DNA from 3 places in the Sulfurovum sp. TSL1 genome. Region 2 is predicted to be linked to each of the others. Evidence: riboswitches for the same ligand, from Rfam matches in the RefSeq annotation. Region 2 holds a riboswitch; each other region holds the start of a gene.
What was found. A riboswitch is a leader RNA that binds a small molecule or an ion and turns the genes downstream of it on or off. The one in region 2 is predicted to bind cyclic di-GMP.

Region 1 (6,389 bases), 630 kb from region 2:
CTTTCATAGAATGTCTCTGCATTATGCGTGCCATGCAGGAAATCAAGCATAATGATACCGTCATTGATCACAACCCCGGCGAGCCCCAACATACCTATGACCGAAGGCATGGAAAGGTTGATCCCGATCAGCATGTGCCCTACCAGTGCACCCAGTAAACTGAAAGGTATGACCGACATGACCATCAATGCATAACGGACCTTAGGAAAGATAAAAAGCAGTGTGATCAAGATCAAAAAGACTGCGATGATCAAAGAGCGTATCATATCATTTTTAAATTGCTGGTTCTTTTCCTGTTCTCCCAAAAGACTGACATCAATGCCTTCATCCCGGATCGTATCAAGCAAAGGCCTGATCTTCTTAAGCACATCCACAGCCGTCGTCTTTTTCTTATCTATGTTCGCAAAGACAGACTTGACTGTATTGCCATCTCTTTTTTCGATCTTTTCATACGCCTGGACCTTTTCGATATCCACAACATCGGTCAATTTTACCACGCTTCCAGATGGTGTAGGGATCATAAAGTTCATTAAGGTTTTTTCAGCATCCTTCACTATGGATTTTGTTCTGATCTCCATGACACCGTTCTGACTAAAGGTCATCGCTTTGCGGCTGTCAAGAAAATAGCCCGAAAGGGTCTGTGCTATGCCTACTTCACTCATGCCCAATTGTTCACCATAGGCATTGATACGCAACTTGTACTCCATCTTTCCAAGCTGTGCATTGTTCCCTACATCTTTCACATACGGAATGGCTGAAAGCTCCTCTTCAATCCTTGTCATGGCGTCTACGATCTGTTCAGCGTCTTTGCCCGAAAGGTTGATCTCTATGTCATTTTTGATCAGGCCGGGTTTGTCTTCAAGGACTCCAAGCTCTTCAAGCTGATACTTTTTCATCATAGGAGCGATCTCTTTTCGCAGATCCTGTGCAAGGTCATAGGTATGTTTCTTTCTGATCTTTTCAGGATCGTTGAACATAAAACTAAAATTCAAAATAGGATTGATATAGGCATCAATGAAACTTTGAGGCTCCATATCATAAAGCTCCATCGTGATATAGAGCATATTGTCTCCATTTTCATCTGCACCGGCAAGAGACCTTCTGTACCCTACAACGGTAGAAGTGGATTTAAGTGCGTAGGTCTCTTTTTTTGAAAGTACATACTTTTCCAACTCTTTGGCTATCTTATCTGTCTCTTCAATGGTCGTATCCATATTGCTTTTCCCTGTAATATAGAGATAGTTACCATCAAAACCAGGGAAAAACTGAAAATTGAGCATCTTGATCGTGAGTACGGTCAAAATAGGTATTACTATGACAAAAGTAAATAAAAAGATATATTTAAAACGGATCACAAGATGCAGTAACGCTTCATACTTTTCCTGCAGGGGTTCCCAATTGATAAAGTTCTTCTGCTTTTTGAGAAACTCGTCCGCATGTAAGGGTAGAAAGAAAAAACTTTCAAGAAGAGATCCCAAAAGGATCATGATCACGGTAATAGGAATAAGAATAATGAAGTTTTTGATCTCTCCGGTGAGCATGAACAGAGGAAGAAAAGCAGCGATGGTTGTCAATGTTGCCAAAGTTACAGGTAATACCATCTCTTTGAGTCCTTGATAGACAGCCTCTTTTCTCTCCATACCCTCATTGAGATGACGCTGGATGTTCTCAGAAACAACGATCGCATCATCTACCACGATACCGATGACGATCAGCCCTCCAAGCAGGGAAACAATATTGATAGAGTACCCCGTAAAGTAAAGGAACATGATCCCTATGGCAAAAGAGATAGGGATACCCATCGCCACAATAGATGCGATACGCACATTGATCAGCAATGCCATAGAGAGGAATACCAGAACCAGTCCAAACATCAGGTTGGATATGACCGTATTGAGCCGGTCTTCGACGGGTTTTGAGCTGTCCTGGTAAAAATCAAAATAGACATCCGGGAACTCTTTGGAGAGTTGTTCTTTGGCATAGGTTTGCAGGTCTCTGGAAATATGTATCGCATTTCCCTCAGGCCCTTTTGAGATGACCAAGGTAATGTTGTTCCGTCCATTAAACGTCGAAAGTGTTGTATCTTGAGGGTAAGTGATGTCGACCTGGGCAACATCACCGAGCCTCACCTGCTTCTCTCCTATTTTAATCAGTGCTGATTCCCACTCTTCTTTGTTGTCTTTACCGTGTACTGTAGAGAGGAAAATATAATTGCCACTTTGCTTGATATCCCCTATGGGATAGATATAAGAGGTTTTTGAGATGGCATCGATCAGCGTAGCCGGGTCCAAACCATAGGCTCTTACAGCCTCTTCATTGATCTGTACGGAAACCTCCTGATCTGCATCACCGTAGATCTGTACTTCACTGACATAAGGATTTCTGGCAATTTTGGATTTTACCTCTTTGGCCGTTTCTATCAATTGGCCTTTGGTCATATGCTCAGAGGAGAGAGAAAGTCTGATAAGCGGCCGGTTGTGCATCAGCAGCTCTGCCGTTGGTTCGGTCATATCCGAAGGAAGATATTGTCGGCTGCGTGCGATGGCATCTTTGGCTTTATTGAGAGCATCTATTTTGTCTGCGCCATCATTGAGATCAAGAACGATAGAAAAAGTACCTGATTTGATCACGGTCTCGATCTTCTCTATCCCCTGTATGTTGCCCAGTTCATCTTCGATATCACGCACTGCCATTTTATCAAGATTGTCAGCACTGGCACCTGCATAAGCACCCCTGATCGCGATCTTATCCAAGGCGATTTCAGGGAAAAGTTCTTTGGGGATATTGTAATAAGAGTTTATGCCTAAAAAAAGGATAAAAATGAGCAATACATAATTAAGACTTTTATTCTCTATAAAATAGTTAATGATCCTCATCATGGTGTATCCTTATTGAACGTCTTAAATTATTGGTTTGTTATGTAACTTATAGTGATATCAACAAAAAATACTACAGTTTCTTTAAAAATGCCGAAATGATAAAGATCATTGTCCCGTTCACACGACCTTGTATATGGGTAGGGTCACCCGGTACCATGCGGATATTTTTCACAGTCGTTCCCTGCTTAGCGGTAAAACCTGCACCTTTTACCGGAAGGTCTTTGATGATGCTCACAGAATCACCCTCTTGCAAGATCGTACCATTGGCATCACGTGTAGGTTCTTGTGCTTCAGTGGCTAAACCTTCCTCTGCCCATGCTTTTACATCCTCCTCAAGATACATCATGTCAAGCTGGTCCTGTGCACCCAGTTGAGTCAAAAGTCTGAATGCCACGACCTGTACTGCAGGCTCAGTACTCCACATACTGTCATGCAGACAGTTCCAATGTTTTTCATCCTTTGTCGGATCATCTATGGAGGCTGCACAGGTACTACAGATCACAATAGCCTCATCTTTTGGTGCCACTACGTAAGCCGTAAGTCCCTCTTCAGAACCGCACAACTCACATTTCCCTCCGCTTCTATCCATCAATACTCTATCTATGCTCATTTTTTTCCTTTGCTCTATCAGTATCGACATTTTACTCTATTTGTTTTAATGTAGCCCATAAAAGCACTACTATACACGGTCTAAATCATTTCAACCCCGATCTTTACTGACAAACTATATGGTTTTATTTGACATCTTCTCTACTGAATGATTTCAATCACAAATTAAAATGATCACTTATAACTCTTTTTAAATCTTTACTGAGTATAATCCATGAAGGTAAAAAGATTGAAAAGCTAAACTTGTTGTGAAACAAGGGCAGAAAGTCATGGGTCTTTATAAAAAAGATCGCCAGACTACACAATAGAATATACCTATGGACTATTCTACGTAATTCTATCTACACTTTATGCTTCAATACTTTTAAAGAATAATAAAGGGGTCTTCTATGAATCATAGTCTCAGAAATACCATCAAACCTATATCTCAATCCTCTTTATTGATACTCATACCACGAACACTTTATCGTAGCAGAAGCTGCTAAAAGGATTAACATGAAGATATTGAAAAACAAATTAATACTCACTCTGCTTATACTTATCCTTATAGGGATATCAGGAGTGACATCGTATTATACCTATCTCTCTTATCAAAGATATGCAACGGCACAGAACAGTGCGGAGGTTTCTTCGTTTGTAAAACATTTTGAGTCAGTTATGAAACATATGATAGAGGAAAGAGTACAGAGTGCTACCTACCTGGTCACACAGAACAAAGAAGACTTAAAAAAACTCAAAGAGTCAAGGTTGAAGACCGATCAATATCTATTGGAGTTTGATGCATTTACCAAACAGGACGATCAGTTTACACGCTATCGTACCTATATCAAGCAGGCTACTGAAGCGTTAGAACTGGTGCGTCGAGATGTAGATGATTTACATGATAACGCTAGCGAGATCTACCATGATAAGGTCTTTAATCCATTGTTCCAGATAGTGCAGGAAGTTACTGCTGCAGAAAGGTCTGAGGAAAAGAAAAGTTATCTGATGATGTACCAAAAGTATACGGCACTGAAGGAGAACACTGTACAGGAACATATACTGATCTCTTCTATCTTACTTGGATCCAGAAGCATAAGTGATAAAGAGAGAGAATTTTGGGAGCAATTGATACACAAAGATACCTTACCCCAGTTTTATACCCTTGCAGACAGTGCCGTAGCCTTAAAACTCAGCGAACTGCTTTCTGTGGAAAAGTTCAACACTATCATGTCTGAAGCACGCGACATGATCTCCTATGAATCAAGATCAGGAAGATACTCAGTCTCCCCTCTTGGTTGGTCAAACCAGATAGATATAAAAATGGATTATTTCAACAAAGTACAATCCCTACTGCGTCATCAGATCCAAGCGATCAATAAAGAAACCGTCACGCAACACGGAGAGATTCTGGCATGGTATGGAGGGGCAACAGTTATCTTATTGCTTGTACTGCTTAAACTTTTCAGTTTAGTTTCCAAGATAGAAAATGATACACAGATCTCCGAGGAGACCTTAAGAGATATCAAACTGGTACTGAATGAAAACCAACAAAATGAGCTTCATAGATTGATCCGTAACGGTAAGGTGGATCATATCTATCGTTTTTTGCTCAAGACCATTAAAGACGGGAATCAGACCAAAGACCTCTTTCTTGCCAGTATGTCCCATGAGATACGTACCCCTCTCAACGGTATTCTTGGATTTACACAATTACTCAAAGAGACAGATGTTTCAGAGGAACAAGCTGAATTTATTTCAGTGATAGAGAAGAGTTCCGACAATCTTCTGACCATCGTCAATGATATTCTTGATCTCTCCAAGATCAAAGCACAGAAAATAGAACTCGAAGCCATAGAATTCGATCCGGTAGATACCTTTGAATCAGCGGTTGAATCCTATGCGGCCAAAGCGGCTGAAAACCATATTGACTTTAACATCTTTTTGGATCCGACACTGCCTACACTGCTGATAGGGGATCCTACGAAGATCTCTCAGGTCATCGTGAACCTTGTCAGTAATGCCATTAAATTCACTTCTACAAACGGTGAAGTAAGTGTATCGATCAAAAAGCTCTTTGAGGATGAGGATAAAGTAAACGTCAATTTTGAAGTGTCTGATACAGGTATCGGTCTTACCAAGGAGCAACAGGGAAAAATATTTGAGGCATTTTCACAAGCAGATGTCAGTACAAGCAGACAGTACGGAGGTACGGGTCTGGGACTCTCTATATCAGGTAAATTCATAGACCATATGGGAGGGAAACTGAGCATTCGAAGTGTCAAAGATGAAGGCTCTACCTTCTATTTCACCCTGACACTGAAAAAACCTAAGAGCGCGGTACAAAGAGAAGTAGAGGATATGAGTGCCTGCACCGTTGGTATTCTTAATTCACATCTCGATACAGAGTACTATATCAATAAAAACCTTGAAACCTATATCGCTTACACCGGAGCCACTATCAAGCGTTATACCGATGAATCACTCTTGGCATTAAAAGGTACCTCTCAACTCCCTGATATTCTTTTTATTGACCATAAATTCCGTCAGAGAGATGACGAACTTCAACCGTTCCTTGACCTTGATACAAAGATCATTGTGATATCCACAGGAGACCAGAAAAAAAATCTCAAGCGATACACATCACGAATAGATAAGATACTCTATAAGCCTGTGAACTTTACAAAAACACTTCGAATGCTGAATGATAAAGAGGATAGTTCAGAGAAGAAAGAGAATCTTGCCTTTAAAAATGTACATGTGCTGGTTGCAGAAGATAATAAGATCAACCAAAAGCTGATACTCAATGTACTCGGTCGACTCGGTATAGAGGTCACCATCGCGAATAATGGACAAGAGGCACTTGAACAGCGTATGAAAAATGAGTATGACTTGATATTCATGGATATCGAAATGCCTGTC
Region 2 (6,389 bases):
GCTTGGTAAATACATGCAAACCCGTCTGGCAAAAGCTGTTGAGGAAGTACGTGAAACGCTTGAAGCCTATAAGTTCAATGAAGCTGCAACTGCACTCTACCGCTTTGTATGGAACGAGTTTTGTGACTGGGGTATCGAATACTCCAAAGCAAGCAAAGAGTCTATCGCAGAACTTGGTGCGGTCTTCAAAGAGACACTGAAAATGGTTTCTCCATTTATGCCATTTATCTCTGAACATCTCTACCATAAACTCTCAGGTACCCAACTGGAAAGCGGGAACTCGGTCATGGTAATGAACTTCCCTAAAGAAGTTAAACAGGATGCTGATTCTGAAGCAACCTTTGCCATTATCGAAGAAGCCATCACCGCGATAAGAAGAGCCAAGGTCATCATAGATATGGGTAACTCTAAGATCGCAAAGGCATACGTCAAACTTGGTACAAATATCGATACGGATGTAGCAAAACCGTTTATACAGAAACTGGCAAAAGTAGAAGAGATCGAATTTGTAGATGCAAAAGTAGAAAACGCCGTTACAGATGTATCTGACAACCTTGAAGTCTATATCCCGACTGAAGAGATTGACCTAAGTGCGATCATCGGTAAACTTAGCAAACAAAAAGAGAAGCTGGAAAAAGAGATACAAAAACTCAGTGGTATGCTGAACAACGAAAAGTTCGTTGCCAATGCACCTGAACATGTCATTACAGAAAACAAAAAAGCTTTGGAAGATGCAGAAGTCAAAATGGAAAAAGTTCAAACTGAACTTGAAGGGTTCGGTGTATAATGACCCCTCTAGCACAAGAAGCATACAACGCATTACTCGCAAAAGAATACGACAAAGCTCTTGAACTCTACACTGCTCTGGAAAAACAAAAGGACCCCGTTTCCTACTATTATCTGGGTTATCTCTGCTTCAGGGGACTTGGAGTGAATCAGGATACGAAAAAAGCTTTTGACTACTATCTGGAATCTGCAACCAGAGAAGTGCCATTGGCACAGTTTGAAGTGGCATTGATGCTGGAAAATGGTGAAGGTTGTGAGAAAAATGAATCAGAAGCAGCCTTCTGGTACGAAGAAGCAGCAAAAAGAGGCAACATAGACGCCTTTAACAATTTGGGTGCCATGTTCAAAGAAGGCCGTGGTGTACACCAGGACTACAAAAAAGCATTTATACTCTTCTCTAAAGCAGCGCAGGCAGGTAATGCAAAAGCCCAGTTTAACCTAGGCGCACTTTATGATATGGGATTGGGCTGTGAAGAAGACAAAGAAAAAGCCATAGAATGGTGTAGAAAAGCAGCGTATCAAGGCCATCAGATGGCACAAGGTATTATCAAACGTATGCAGCAAGACGGACAGATCGTTTTTTAAAATACATTTTGAGAATTCTTTTAAGTAGCACCAACGATAGAGATCCATAATGGAACCTCTATCTGCAAAGCCACATACACTGTATGTATCTTTGCATATTTAACTAATGATTTTAGTTTGACGTATTGATATCAACAAGTGTTGATTGTCCATTAAGTACTTCAACATTGTCTTCTTGATCAACAACAGAAGCAAATACATCACCTACAAAAAGTGCCGTAATAAGGCTATAGTTACCTTCACCAAGGTATGACAACGTAAAGTTACCATCACTCATATTGACATCGCTGCTGCTTACAGAATTCTGGAAATTGATTCCATCTGCATTTCCATCTTCTTCACTGACATCATACTCGCCAGATCTGTAACTGTAAACCACTAAAGAATCTGAAGTCGTATTATAGTCAGCTATATCTACTACAGTCCCATTGATCATACCTGAAAGTTCAGTTACCACTAATCTGATAACAGGTTTTAAAATATAATCTCCGTTTCCTTGCACAACGATTGATTTATGAATATTGAAATCTGCAGTTACTGCAATTTTTGCATCAGCAGTGATATCAAATGCACCTTTTCCTTTATATCCACTTTGTGCTCCGCTTGGAACAAATAATGGTACTGAGGTACCATCTGCATAGGTTACATTACAATCCGGATTAGCTTTAACTTCTGATATTTTTGAAGGTGCAGCCAGTTTGAAACGAATTTCAGAATAATGTCCTGCTGGTAGTATCATATCCCCTAGGTGAAGTGATTTACCATTTTGAAGATCAAGTAGGTTGAATGTTTGAGGTACAAAATCATCAGCAGTAATCCAGTTTCCATCATGATTATATTCAATACCGATAACGGCAATATTGACTTCCGTCACATCAGGACCTAATTGAGGTGGTGCATCTGTCATACTGAGTGATAGAGTACCAGTTGGAGTAGAAGATGTAGTATCTCCACCACATCCAGAGATGAGTGTCATAAGTGTGAACGATACGATAATACCGATCAGCGTGTGAAATCTTTTCATAAATATCCTTGTGTAATTGGATGTTGCAGTTGCACAAAAGAAGTAAATTCATTTTGGCAGCCTGGCGATCTTCCCATTGAAGACCCATGGCTTTCCGTCCTTGCTTCACAACAAGTTTGGCACAACAAAATAAGTTTGAATTAAATAATATTTGGAGCTAAGACCCATGGCTTTCCGTCCTTGCTTCACAACAAGTTTGGCACAACAAACAATATTTAAAAAATCTCTTTACTATAAACAGAAGTATTATATAGAATCAAAAATTAGATACATCTTTAATGATCCAATATATGAAAGGGAGATAAAAATCTAAGAACTTACATCACTATTTTAAAAAACGTTCAGTAAACTCTTCTATATCAATGGCTTTGCAAAAATGATATCCCTGATACCTGAGTTTTGGATCTAACTCTCTAAGAAGCTCTTGCTGCTGTACATTTTCAATACCTTCGATAACGATGTTGTAGTCAAATTGTCTTCCTATGTCCAAAATACTTGAAATAAGATGTACCTCTTTAGGAATGGATTCTATATTTTTTATAAATTCCTTATCTATTTTCAATGTATGGAAAGAAAGCTTCTTCAGATAAGATAGAGAAGAGTAGCCTATACCAAAATCATCAATGGCACATCTCACTCCCTGTCTGCGTAATTCATTAATTACATCTTCTGTATTATCAAAATTATCGATGAGTGACCGTTCTGTGATCTCTATCATGATATCTTGAGTCTCTAGACCATACTCTCTTAACTTTTTAAGGAATTCACTAGCAAAATCAGTTTCTACAAATTGCTGTGCATTCACATTGATCGAAATATACTCAAGCTTCCACCTATTCTCTTTTTTCCACTGAGAGATATGTTGACATACATTGTCAAGAACCCACCATGTAATGTGTGAAAGCAAACCTGCTTTAATGGCCAATGGTATAAAATCCTGTGGTGACAGGAACCCTCTATCCGGATGTTCCCAACGTATAAGTGCCTCAGCAGAACTCACTACATCTCCATCTATGGAAACTACAGGTTGATACATAAGACCCAACTGATCTTTTTTGACTGCATAGGCCAGATCATGCTGAAGTATAAATAGCTCTTTTTGTTGTTTATCTAACGATGGATCATAATATGCAACATGTCCATTATCATTCTTTGCCTGATACATAGAGAGATCAGCATGTCTAATGATCTCGTTGATATTTGTATAAGCCGGTTCCATAAGAACGATACCTATACTTGATTTAATATGTAAATGCATTTCTTGTATGATAAATGGTTCCAAGAACAGATCCTGTATCTCTCTGGAAAACGCTTCAGCTTCTTTATATGCCATATGTTTGTCTTCTGATACATGTGGAATGATAATGATAAATTCATCTCCCCCCAGTCTGCTTACCATACGATCTTCTCCTAAAAGATCTGTCAAACGTTTTGAAACAACAAGCAGCACATCATCTCCAACTTGATGTCCCAAAGAATCATTAATACTTTTAAACTGATTCAGGTCAAGATAAAAAAGTATGGAAAAATATGTTTGATGTTTTGCACTCGTTACAAGCTTCTCCATATAGTTTCGAAAACCTCTACGATTAAACAAACCGGTCAGCACATCATGCTGTACCATATATTCAAGCTCTGTTAAGGCGGCATGTTCGTTCGTTTTATCCTCTATGATGCCTACACCGCCCAAAATATTATTATCCAGGTCAGTAAAAGAGAACACTTTAGCATCGATCCAAAACGACTTATTCTTGAGAGATACATAAGGACCTTCATAAGACTCTGTACCCTCTATAATGGCATTTTCTAATACTTTTACTATATCCTTGTCCGGAAGTATATGAAGATCCATTCCTATCATCTCATCTTTTTCATACTCTAATAGTTTATTTAACTGTTCATTGCACTCCAGGACCTTTAGATCTTTATTATAGGTAAAGATACCTAGCGGTGCATTTTTAAATAGACTGTTTAAAAGCATATGTTCTGACTGCAACATATTAAAAGCATTCTTCTGTCGATACATATTATAGATATTGGTCACTTGTGCAATAAAATACAAGATCAATGAAATGGTAAGTATGATATGCAAAGGTGTATCATAAAGAAATGCCATGGTATAAATAAGAGGTAATAAAAGAATAGCTGAATATATGATGTTGAGCCGTGCATCTACCGCTAAAGAGAGTGTAGAACACAAAGAGAGGCCTACAAGTACCGCAACGATATAAAGTTGATAGTAGTGATCCACTTGATGGATAAAAACAAAACCTAATGTTGAGAAAATAAGTGCGGTCAATATAGTAGTAAAGGCAAACTTTTTATACCAGAATGCCATGGAGTATTTTTTAGGGTTTTTTCTAAACATATAGGCAGAATAAAGCCTATATCCTGTTAGGAGCATCAAACCCAGTGCCCACACTAAAATACTGCCACTAAGTTCCGGATATAAGGCCACAGTGACTAAAATAGCTAACAGAACAACAACCAGGAGTGCCCTGGTTGAAAGTGTATAAAGTGCAATGACCAAAGAGTCATCCACCGTTTGAAGCTCTTTTATTTTCGAGAATAATCTTTGTAAATTCATATAGAATTGTAGCATGAAACACTAACAACTTGAATAGTTTTTATACTATTTTAAAATTCATTCCCTGTTTTAATAATATCCAGCCCAAAACGTGCCCTTAACGCATGTATATTTTGATGTAATGTTTTTTCTTTGCTGTCCTCATGAAAATCTATCAGTGAAAGTGTTTTTAGGTTAAGTGATGCAAAGTTTGAAACGTTCAGTGTCAGTTTGACAGCCCCTTTATTGGCCAGGGCTATCTCTTTATACATCTCTGAAAGCATGGACTTAAAAAGTGTTTCAGAAAATACTCTGTCCACGGTCATAGTCTTTTTTACTCTGGTACCATACTCATATCCTATTCTCAGATAATAGCTTGTAGGATTCACCTCCATGGCCATAACCATATAGATGATATGCCTTGCCATGATCATAATACGTCTCTTTATCTCATCACTCTCATGTATCGCATCAAACGTACGGCTGATGCCTATGGATTTCCTCTCCCCTCTGCTGCTGATACCTTCCTGATCTGTTCCTGTGACACGTCTATAAAGTTGAACACCGGGTTTTTTCCATGATTCAAAAAGTCTTTTATGCCGTTTTATATCACCCAGTGTAGAAATGTAATGTGCCTCCAGCCTCTTTTGAAACCCCTTACCTATACCCGGAAACTCTTTGATAGGGATATTTTCTATATAGCTATCTATGTCTTTCACTTCATAGACGCCGTAAGGCTTGGCAGACTCTGTTGCCAGTTTAGCGATCCATTTGGATTTTGAAATGCCTATAGAAACAGGAATGTCAAAATGTTCCAGTATCTTTGCCTGCAGCTCTTTTGCAAAAGCATACACCTCTTCATCTTTTTTCCATCCGCTGACATCTCCGAAAAACTCATCTATGCTGTACTGTTCCACCTGTGGTATATGTGCAGATATAAATGCATGTATTTGATGAGAAAGCTTATGATAAAGTGGATAGTTCGAAGGTACAACCGTTAACTTGGGGCAAAGCTGTAAGGCCTGGGCGATAGGCATGGCTGTCTTCACTCCGTATACCCTGGCTTCATAACTTGCAGTGGTCACGATACCCCTTATCTTTTTTCTTCCTTCTATCTCATCCACAAAGTAAGACTCGAATGTCTTCTTTTTATCACTATAGAACACAGGAGCCACAAAAGCACCGGAATTGTCATTCATAAGCCTGATATGGGTACGTTTTTTGTTAAAGATCTCAAGGTTACTGCGGGATCCGACACACATAGGTATACCTTTGAGCCTATGGCACACACTCCGTTCGGCAGAAGCAAAAAAACTGTCTATATCGATATGCAAAAACAAAGGTTTCCCCTCCATAAAATATATATCTCAATTATATCGATCATTAAGATCTATTCTCAAATATATGACATATTGTCATACTTGATCT
Region 3 (6,389 bases), on a different contig from region 2:
TCACCTACGATGATATGGTCCGGTTCACTTGGAGGCGTACCTTGTTCAAGAGGATCGTCTGTAAGCATAAAAACATCCCCTTTGGGACAATAGATAGGAAGCCTCAGTTTCTCCTGGACCTCCGCATTTGACCATACATGGTCGAAGTGGCCATGGGTGTTAAGTATAGCGACGGGATTGGTGACATTGTCAAGAACCCACTGGGTCGCACCCATACCGGGGTCTATAATAAAATCTTTTCCCTCAACGGTTGCAATGTAACAGTTGGTCTGGTAAGCGCCCATAGGTTGTATTTTGATTTGCATGATATAATTCTCCTATGAATATATTTAGTCTATTAGAACGTGCCATTATGAGTGATGATATTCTTTTAAAAGAGGAGTTGACCGTTCAATGTTTGGCATATTGTACCCAAAATGAAATAAGGTGTGATGATGATTTTACGCCGCTATTATTTTCAAAACCCTCCTATGCCTCCAAATGTCACATTGTAGATCCCCGGGAGTTGCCTGCCAGAAAAGATTTTGAGAGTCAAGAGGGATTGGCTACATTGGTACATGCCATTGCACATATAGAGTATTCTGCCATCGATCTGGCATTGGATGCGGTCTATCGTTATCCTCAGATGCCCAGCGACTATAAAGTGGATTGGCTTGAAGTAGCCAGTGACGAGATACGGCACTTTCAAATGCTGCAGCGTCTGTTGGAAGAACTTGGATATACCTATGGGGATTTTCCTGTACACTGTGGACTGTTTGATGCGGCAGAGCATAGTGCAGAGAATATTTTGGACCGCATGGCGATCATTCCGCGTTACTATGAAGCATCAGGTCTGGATGTCAGTCCCCAGATCATTAAAAAACTGGACAACAAGCGTAAAAACCCCAATGTGAAAAAACTGATAGATGCGCTGCAACTCATTTATGATGAAGAGATAGACCATGTCTATAAGGGTGATAAATGGTTTAAATATCTTTGTAAAGAAGCAGGAAAGAAAGAAGGGAGCGAAGAAGAGGTCTATTTTGAGATACTTGAACGTTATAAATTGCTCTCGAAACACCGTCCCTATGTCAATGTGCAAGCAAGAAAAGAGGCAGGGTTCTCCTGTGCTGAGATCAAAAAACTGGGTGCGAAGGAGTGCTCTTGAGAGCATTTCTTGAAGCCATGTTCTTTGCACCAAGATGGTATCATTACCCTCTTATCCTGCTTCTGTTTCCTCTGTCTATTATCTATGGGGGCATCATGTCTCTGCGCAGAATGGTCATTTCCCCACAAGAGTTCGGCATCCCCATCATCTCTGTGGGGAATCTTATCGTTGGGGGGAGCGGAAAAACACCTTTTGTCATAGCACTTGCTTCAGGGCTTGAAGGTGCGGTGATCATCTCTCGGGGGTATGGCCGCAGAAGCAAAGGGCTGGTGGAGGTCAGCACTGAGGGGAAGATACTTGTCGATGTGACACAGAGCGGAGATGAACCTATGCTGATGGCACTGTCACTTCCTCATGCAAGTGTGATAGTCAGTGAAGACAGGGCTTTGGCCATCAAGTTAGCTAAAGAGAAAGGTGCCAAATGTATCATCCTGGATGATGGATTCAACCGTGTTGAGATCAAAAAGTTTGAAATTATCCTTGAGCCTGAACAGATCAAAAATTATCTTCCTTTCCCCTCAGGTGCGTTTAGGGAATTCTGGTTTAGTAAAAAGTATGCAGATATTGTGGCAAAAGAGGGAGAGGCATTTCATCGAAAAGTGGCATTTGAGAATCTTACACCCCAAATGGTACTGGTAACGGCTATATCAAATCCGCATAGACTTGATACCTATTTGCCCGAAGGAGTCGTCCATAAAGTCTATTTGGAAGACCATGCCTATTTTGAGGAAGAAAAACTCAAAATGCTCCTCTCTGACCATGAGGCCCAGAGCCTTCTTGTGACAGAAAAAGATGCAGTAAAAATGCAGGATTTTAAGTTACCTATCTCTGAAATGAAGTTAAAATTACAGATTCAAGAGACTATCTTCACTCAGGTAGATGAATATATAAAGGGATATCCAGAATGAAAAATAATATTAATGTTGTAAAAACGCTCCTTGATGCTTTACCGTTCATCAAAAAGTTTTCCAATGAAAAAATAGTCATTAAATATGGGGGGTCTGCCCAAACGAGTGATGCGCTCAAAGAGCAGTTTGCACAGGATATTGTACTTTTGCACCTTGTAGGGATGAAACCTATTATCGTACATGGCGGAGGTAAAAGTATTACAGATCTGCTTGCCAATTTAGGGGTAGATACGACATTCATAGATGGACAGCGGGTCACAACCAAAGAGGTAATGCGTATTGCAGAGATGGTATTGAGCGGTGAGATCAACAAAGAGATCGTCTCTTTGCTTGATAATCATGGGTCCAAAGCGATTGGAATCTCTGGAAAAGATGGCGGTTTTCTAAAGGGGATACCGAAAGATTTTGAAAAGTTCGGTTATACGGGTCTTATCGAACATGTCAATCCCGAGATCGTCAATAACATCATTGAAGACGGTGCGATACCTGTGATCGCCCCTATCGCAGGAAGCAGTACGATGGGACATCCCGGATTCAATATCAATGCGGATCTTGCAGCAAGCAAAATAGCCGTAGCCCTGCAAGCAAGAAAAGTACTTTTCCTCACAGACACGCCTGGTGTGTTGGATAAAGAGATGCAACTGATCACCAATCTGAGTATAGAAAAAACGGAAGCCCTCAAAGCAGATGGAACGATACACGGAGGTATGGTACCTAAAGTGGATGCCTGTATCGAAGCATTGCGTGGCGGAGTAAAAAAAGCACACATCATCGATGGCCGGGTAGAACACTCATTGCTCCTGGAGATTTTGACCAGTTCGGGTGTAGGGACCTGTATCGAACTCTAAGGTCGTACGATGGAAGTATCACCGGTAACAAAATGCAACAGTTAAAAATGCATTTAACACTAAAAAATAATAATTTTTTAAATTTTTTTAGAATTTAAGTTATTTTTCAAAGGTTAGTGTGTTATAATTATCTCATACGGTTATACTGTATTGAAAAAGCCAAGTTCATCGCGAGGTGGATACGGAAAGTTATGGGTCTCACGTAGATCGCCAGACTACCAATAGAGATATAAACTCATTCTATCTTTTAGAAAGTTTCATTTCTTCTATTACCTGAGTATTTTAGTGTTTGTTTGTCTCTATGATTTTATTAGTTGACATTCTTTTCCCTAAATCATTCTTCTCCTATTATCGTAGGGCAAATAGATACTAGATACTTAAGTTTACTTCATACCTGGATTCCCCCTAATTTCTTATAACCCTTAGCTTATTTAGCTATAATTATCATTCATATAAACAGTAGGATAATATAGATGCAATTTATTGAGACACGGGGAAATGACGGACAGAAACCTTCATCTGTACCATTTTCAGAAGCAATACTCAGCCCAAGTGCCAGTTTTGGTGGGCTATATGTACCCAAAGAACTCCCAATTTTAGATACAGAATTTTTAGAGGGACATCTCTCCAGCCATTATAAAACGCTGGCATTGGACTTTTTAGAAACATTTGGTATAGATATTGAAACAGAAGTACTGGTAGAAGCATTGAACAGATATGACGCTTTTGATGACCCTTCAAATCCTGTACCGCTTTCCCAGATCGAAGAGGACTGCTTTGTCTCTGAACTCTATCATGGGCCTACAAGAGCCTTTAAAGATATGGCCTTACAACCTTTCGGATATGTGTTAAGTAAATTGGCACAAAAAAGAGGTGAACATTACCTTATCATGGCAGCAACAAGTGGAGATACCGGTCCTGCTACTCTGGAGACATTTAAAGATCAGGAAGGTGTACAGGTAGCATGTCTTTACCCTGATGGCGGTACATCCGATGTGCAAAGACTTCAAATGGTCACGGAAGATGCTTCAAATCTGAAAGTGATCGGTGTGAAAGGTAATTTTGACGATACGCAAAATACGCTCAAAGATCTACTCGCCTCTGAAGACTTTAAGGCAGAATTGGAAGAGAGGCATATCAAACTTTCAGCAGCGAATTCTGTAAACTTTGGACGTATCATCTTCCAGATCATTTACCATCTCCACTCCTACCTGGAGTTGGTACGTAAAAAAAGCATTCAAATGGGTGAAAAGATCTATCTGGTTGTTCCGAGCGGTAACTTCGGTAATGCATTAGGTGCCTATTATGCCAAAAAAGCAGGTTTGCCGATAGAAAAGATCCTTATCTCATCCAATATCAATAACATTCTGACAGATTGGATCACCAAGGGTACCTATGATCTTACGACACGTACATTGATACAGACAGAATCACCTGCTATGGATATTTTGAAAAGTTCAAATGTCGAACGTATTATGTTTGACAAATTCGGTGCAGCACGTACCAAAGAACTGATGGAAGGATTGGCTAAAGACGGCAAGTATCAGCTGACTGCAGATGAACTTGCGTTGCTACGTGAAGATTTTGATGCCTCTTTCTCAGATGATGAAGAGTGTGAAGCTGTGGTAGGTGAATATGCAAAAAAAGGGTATATTATGGACCCGCATACAGCCACATGTATCAGAGCGTATAGAACTTTGAGAGAAAAAGATCTTAAAACAGTGGTTTACTCGACTGCGGAATGGACCAAGTTCAGCCCGTCCGTTTCAAAATCACTGGGACATGAAGTCAAAGATGATGTTGAAGCATTAAAATGGGTGAGTGCACATGCAAATGTATCCGTACCGCCTATGATACATGGGTTGTTCGAGAAACCTGTCATCCATTCGGTCATCGTTGAAAAAGAATCCATTAAAGGAGAGATGTTAAACTTTTTATAGTTTAGCATAACGTAATGTCCAGAAATCACTTGAGGTTTTTTTTATTATCCTATTTATGTTTGGAAACAGCCACTGCAAAGTCAGTGATAGATTGCAGGGTTATCACCGGCGGTATCGCTGAGTGTAACCCTTACGGGGCAAAATTTCTTAAAGCCAAAGAGATCGTGTATGATCTGAACAGACAAAAATTGATCAGGGCAAAAACGTTACCTGTGCCTGAAAAAAAGCGTTTTCTCAAAGTGGTTTCCGTAGAGGATATGATAGAACGGCATGTAAAAGTGCAAGAGTCTGTGCGTTTTAAAGGAAGTGAAAAAGCACCCATAAAGTATACAATGGAAGAGCCCATCGCTCAAGTCCTACTCGATGATAAGATAGAAGAGATAGAGACTTATGAAGCCCCTCCCCGCATAGAAAGAGAACTTTTAGAAACAATCGTACCTGAAGTACCAGAAAGACCCCAAATTATTTACGGTAAGTACAGGGTTGTAAGGGGCGATGCTCTGAGTAAGATCGCAAAGAAGTTTGGGTTAAAAACACAAGAGATTGCAAAAATGAACGGTATCAGGATCGGCTCTCCTTTGCGTGTCGGACAGAAACTAAAGCTCCCTTTTGAACAAAAGAGGATCGATGCAGTCTCTTCTGGCAATTACTTTATCAGGGAGGGAGATACGATCATTTCCATTGCCAAAAAGTTCAATCTTGAACCTGAAGACTTGATGGAATTTAATAAGATCAAACGCAGTGCGATCATACATGCAGGTAAAATGATAAGGCTTCCGCTTCCTCATATACTGGCGCATATAAAAACAGAGAAAAGGCTTCGTGTCACGGCAACTGCGTATACGTCACATGTAGGTCAGACAGACCGTACACCTTTCCTGGCAGCATGGAATAACCGTCTGCGTCCAGGCATGAAGATCATTGCAGTCTCTAGAGATATGATAAAAAAATATGGCATGCGCAATGGGACCAAAGTGCGTATCGGCGGATTACCAGGTTACTACACCGTACGCGACAAAATGAATAAACGCTACCAAAAACGTATCGATATCTATATGGGACTCGATAAAAGAAGAGCACTGCACTGGGGAAGACGCAGTGTCATGGTCTACTGGTAATTAAAGAGACTCGAAAATTTCCAAAACTTCCAGATATCTGTCACTTTTCTCTTCATACACCTTCTCAAGTACACTCAGTTCATCACTCAGCGCAGTCAAACCTTTTTCCTGGTAACACTCCGGATCCTGTAAACAGGCATTAAGCGCAGCTATCTGTTGCTCCAGAGCTTCGATCTCATCGGGTAAGGTATCATAATCCCTTTGTTCTTTATAGCTCAGTTTTGTCTGTTTTTTGGTACCGACCGGCACCTCTTTTTTTGCAGATGTTTTGACCTCTTGTTCGAGCGCATCAAGCTCTTTCATCTCTTTTTCTATCTCCAGGTACTCGGTATAGGTCTGATAAGACTCTTCAACCACACCATTTCCTTTAAAGATAAAGAGTTTCGAGGCTATCTTGTCTATGAAGTAACGGTCATGTGAGACAAAGA

Region 1: linked by a shared signal. The riboswitch ahead of LDM98_RS00280 (ATP-binding protein) and the one ahead of LDM98_RS03480 (DUF4382 domain-containing protein) in region 2 are both predicted to bind cyclic di-GMP.
Region 3: linked by a shared signal. The riboswitch ahead of thrC (threonine synthase) and the one ahead of LDM98_RS03480 (DUF4382 domain-containing protein) in region 2 are both predicted to bind cyclic di-GMP.

Annotation. Positions count from the first base shown of each region.
Region 1 covers NZ_BPFI01000001.1:54,813-61,201, reverse strand. The annotation lists gene LDM98_RS00290 (efflux RND transporter permease subunit) at 1-2,879, opposite strand, end outside; gene LDM98_RS00285 (alkylphosphonate utilization protein) at 2,950-3,489, opposite strand; cyclic di-GMP riboswitch class I at 3,715-3,793, shown strand; gene LDM98_RS00280 (ATP-binding protein) at 3,984-6,389, shown strand, end outside.
Region 2 covers NZ_BPFI01000001.1:683,005-689,393, forward strand. The annotation lists gene LDM98_RS03470 (valine--tRNA ligase) at 1-787, shown strand, start outside; gene LDM98_RS03475 (tetratricopeptide repeat protein) at 787-1,371, shown strand; gene LDM98_RS03480 (DUF4382 domain-containing protein) at 1,484-2,395, opposite strand; cyclic di-GMP riboswitch class I at 2,448-2,526, opposite strand; gene LDM98_RS03485 (EAL domain-containing protein) at 2,721-4,982, opposite strand; gene LDM98_RS03490 (DNA polymerase IV) at 5,033-6,301, opposite strand.
Region 3 covers NZ_BPFI01000004.1:59,669-66,057, forward strand. The annotation lists gene LDM98_RS11430 (MBL fold metallo-hydrolase) at 1-305, opposite strand, end outside; gene LDM98_RS11435 (ferritin-like domain-containing protein) at 320-1,147, shown strand; gene LDM98_RS11440 (tetraacyldisaccharide 4'-kinase) at 1,138-2,055, shown strand; gene argB (acetylglutamate kinase) at 2,052-2,903, shown strand; cyclic di-GMP riboswitch class I at 3,052-3,126, shown strand; gene thrC (threonine synthase) at 3,377-4,843, shown strand; gene LDM98_RS11455 (LysM peptidoglycan-binding domain-containing protein) at 4,903-5,961, shown strand; gene abc-f (ribosomal protection-like ABC-F family protein) at 5,962-6,389, opposite strand, start outside.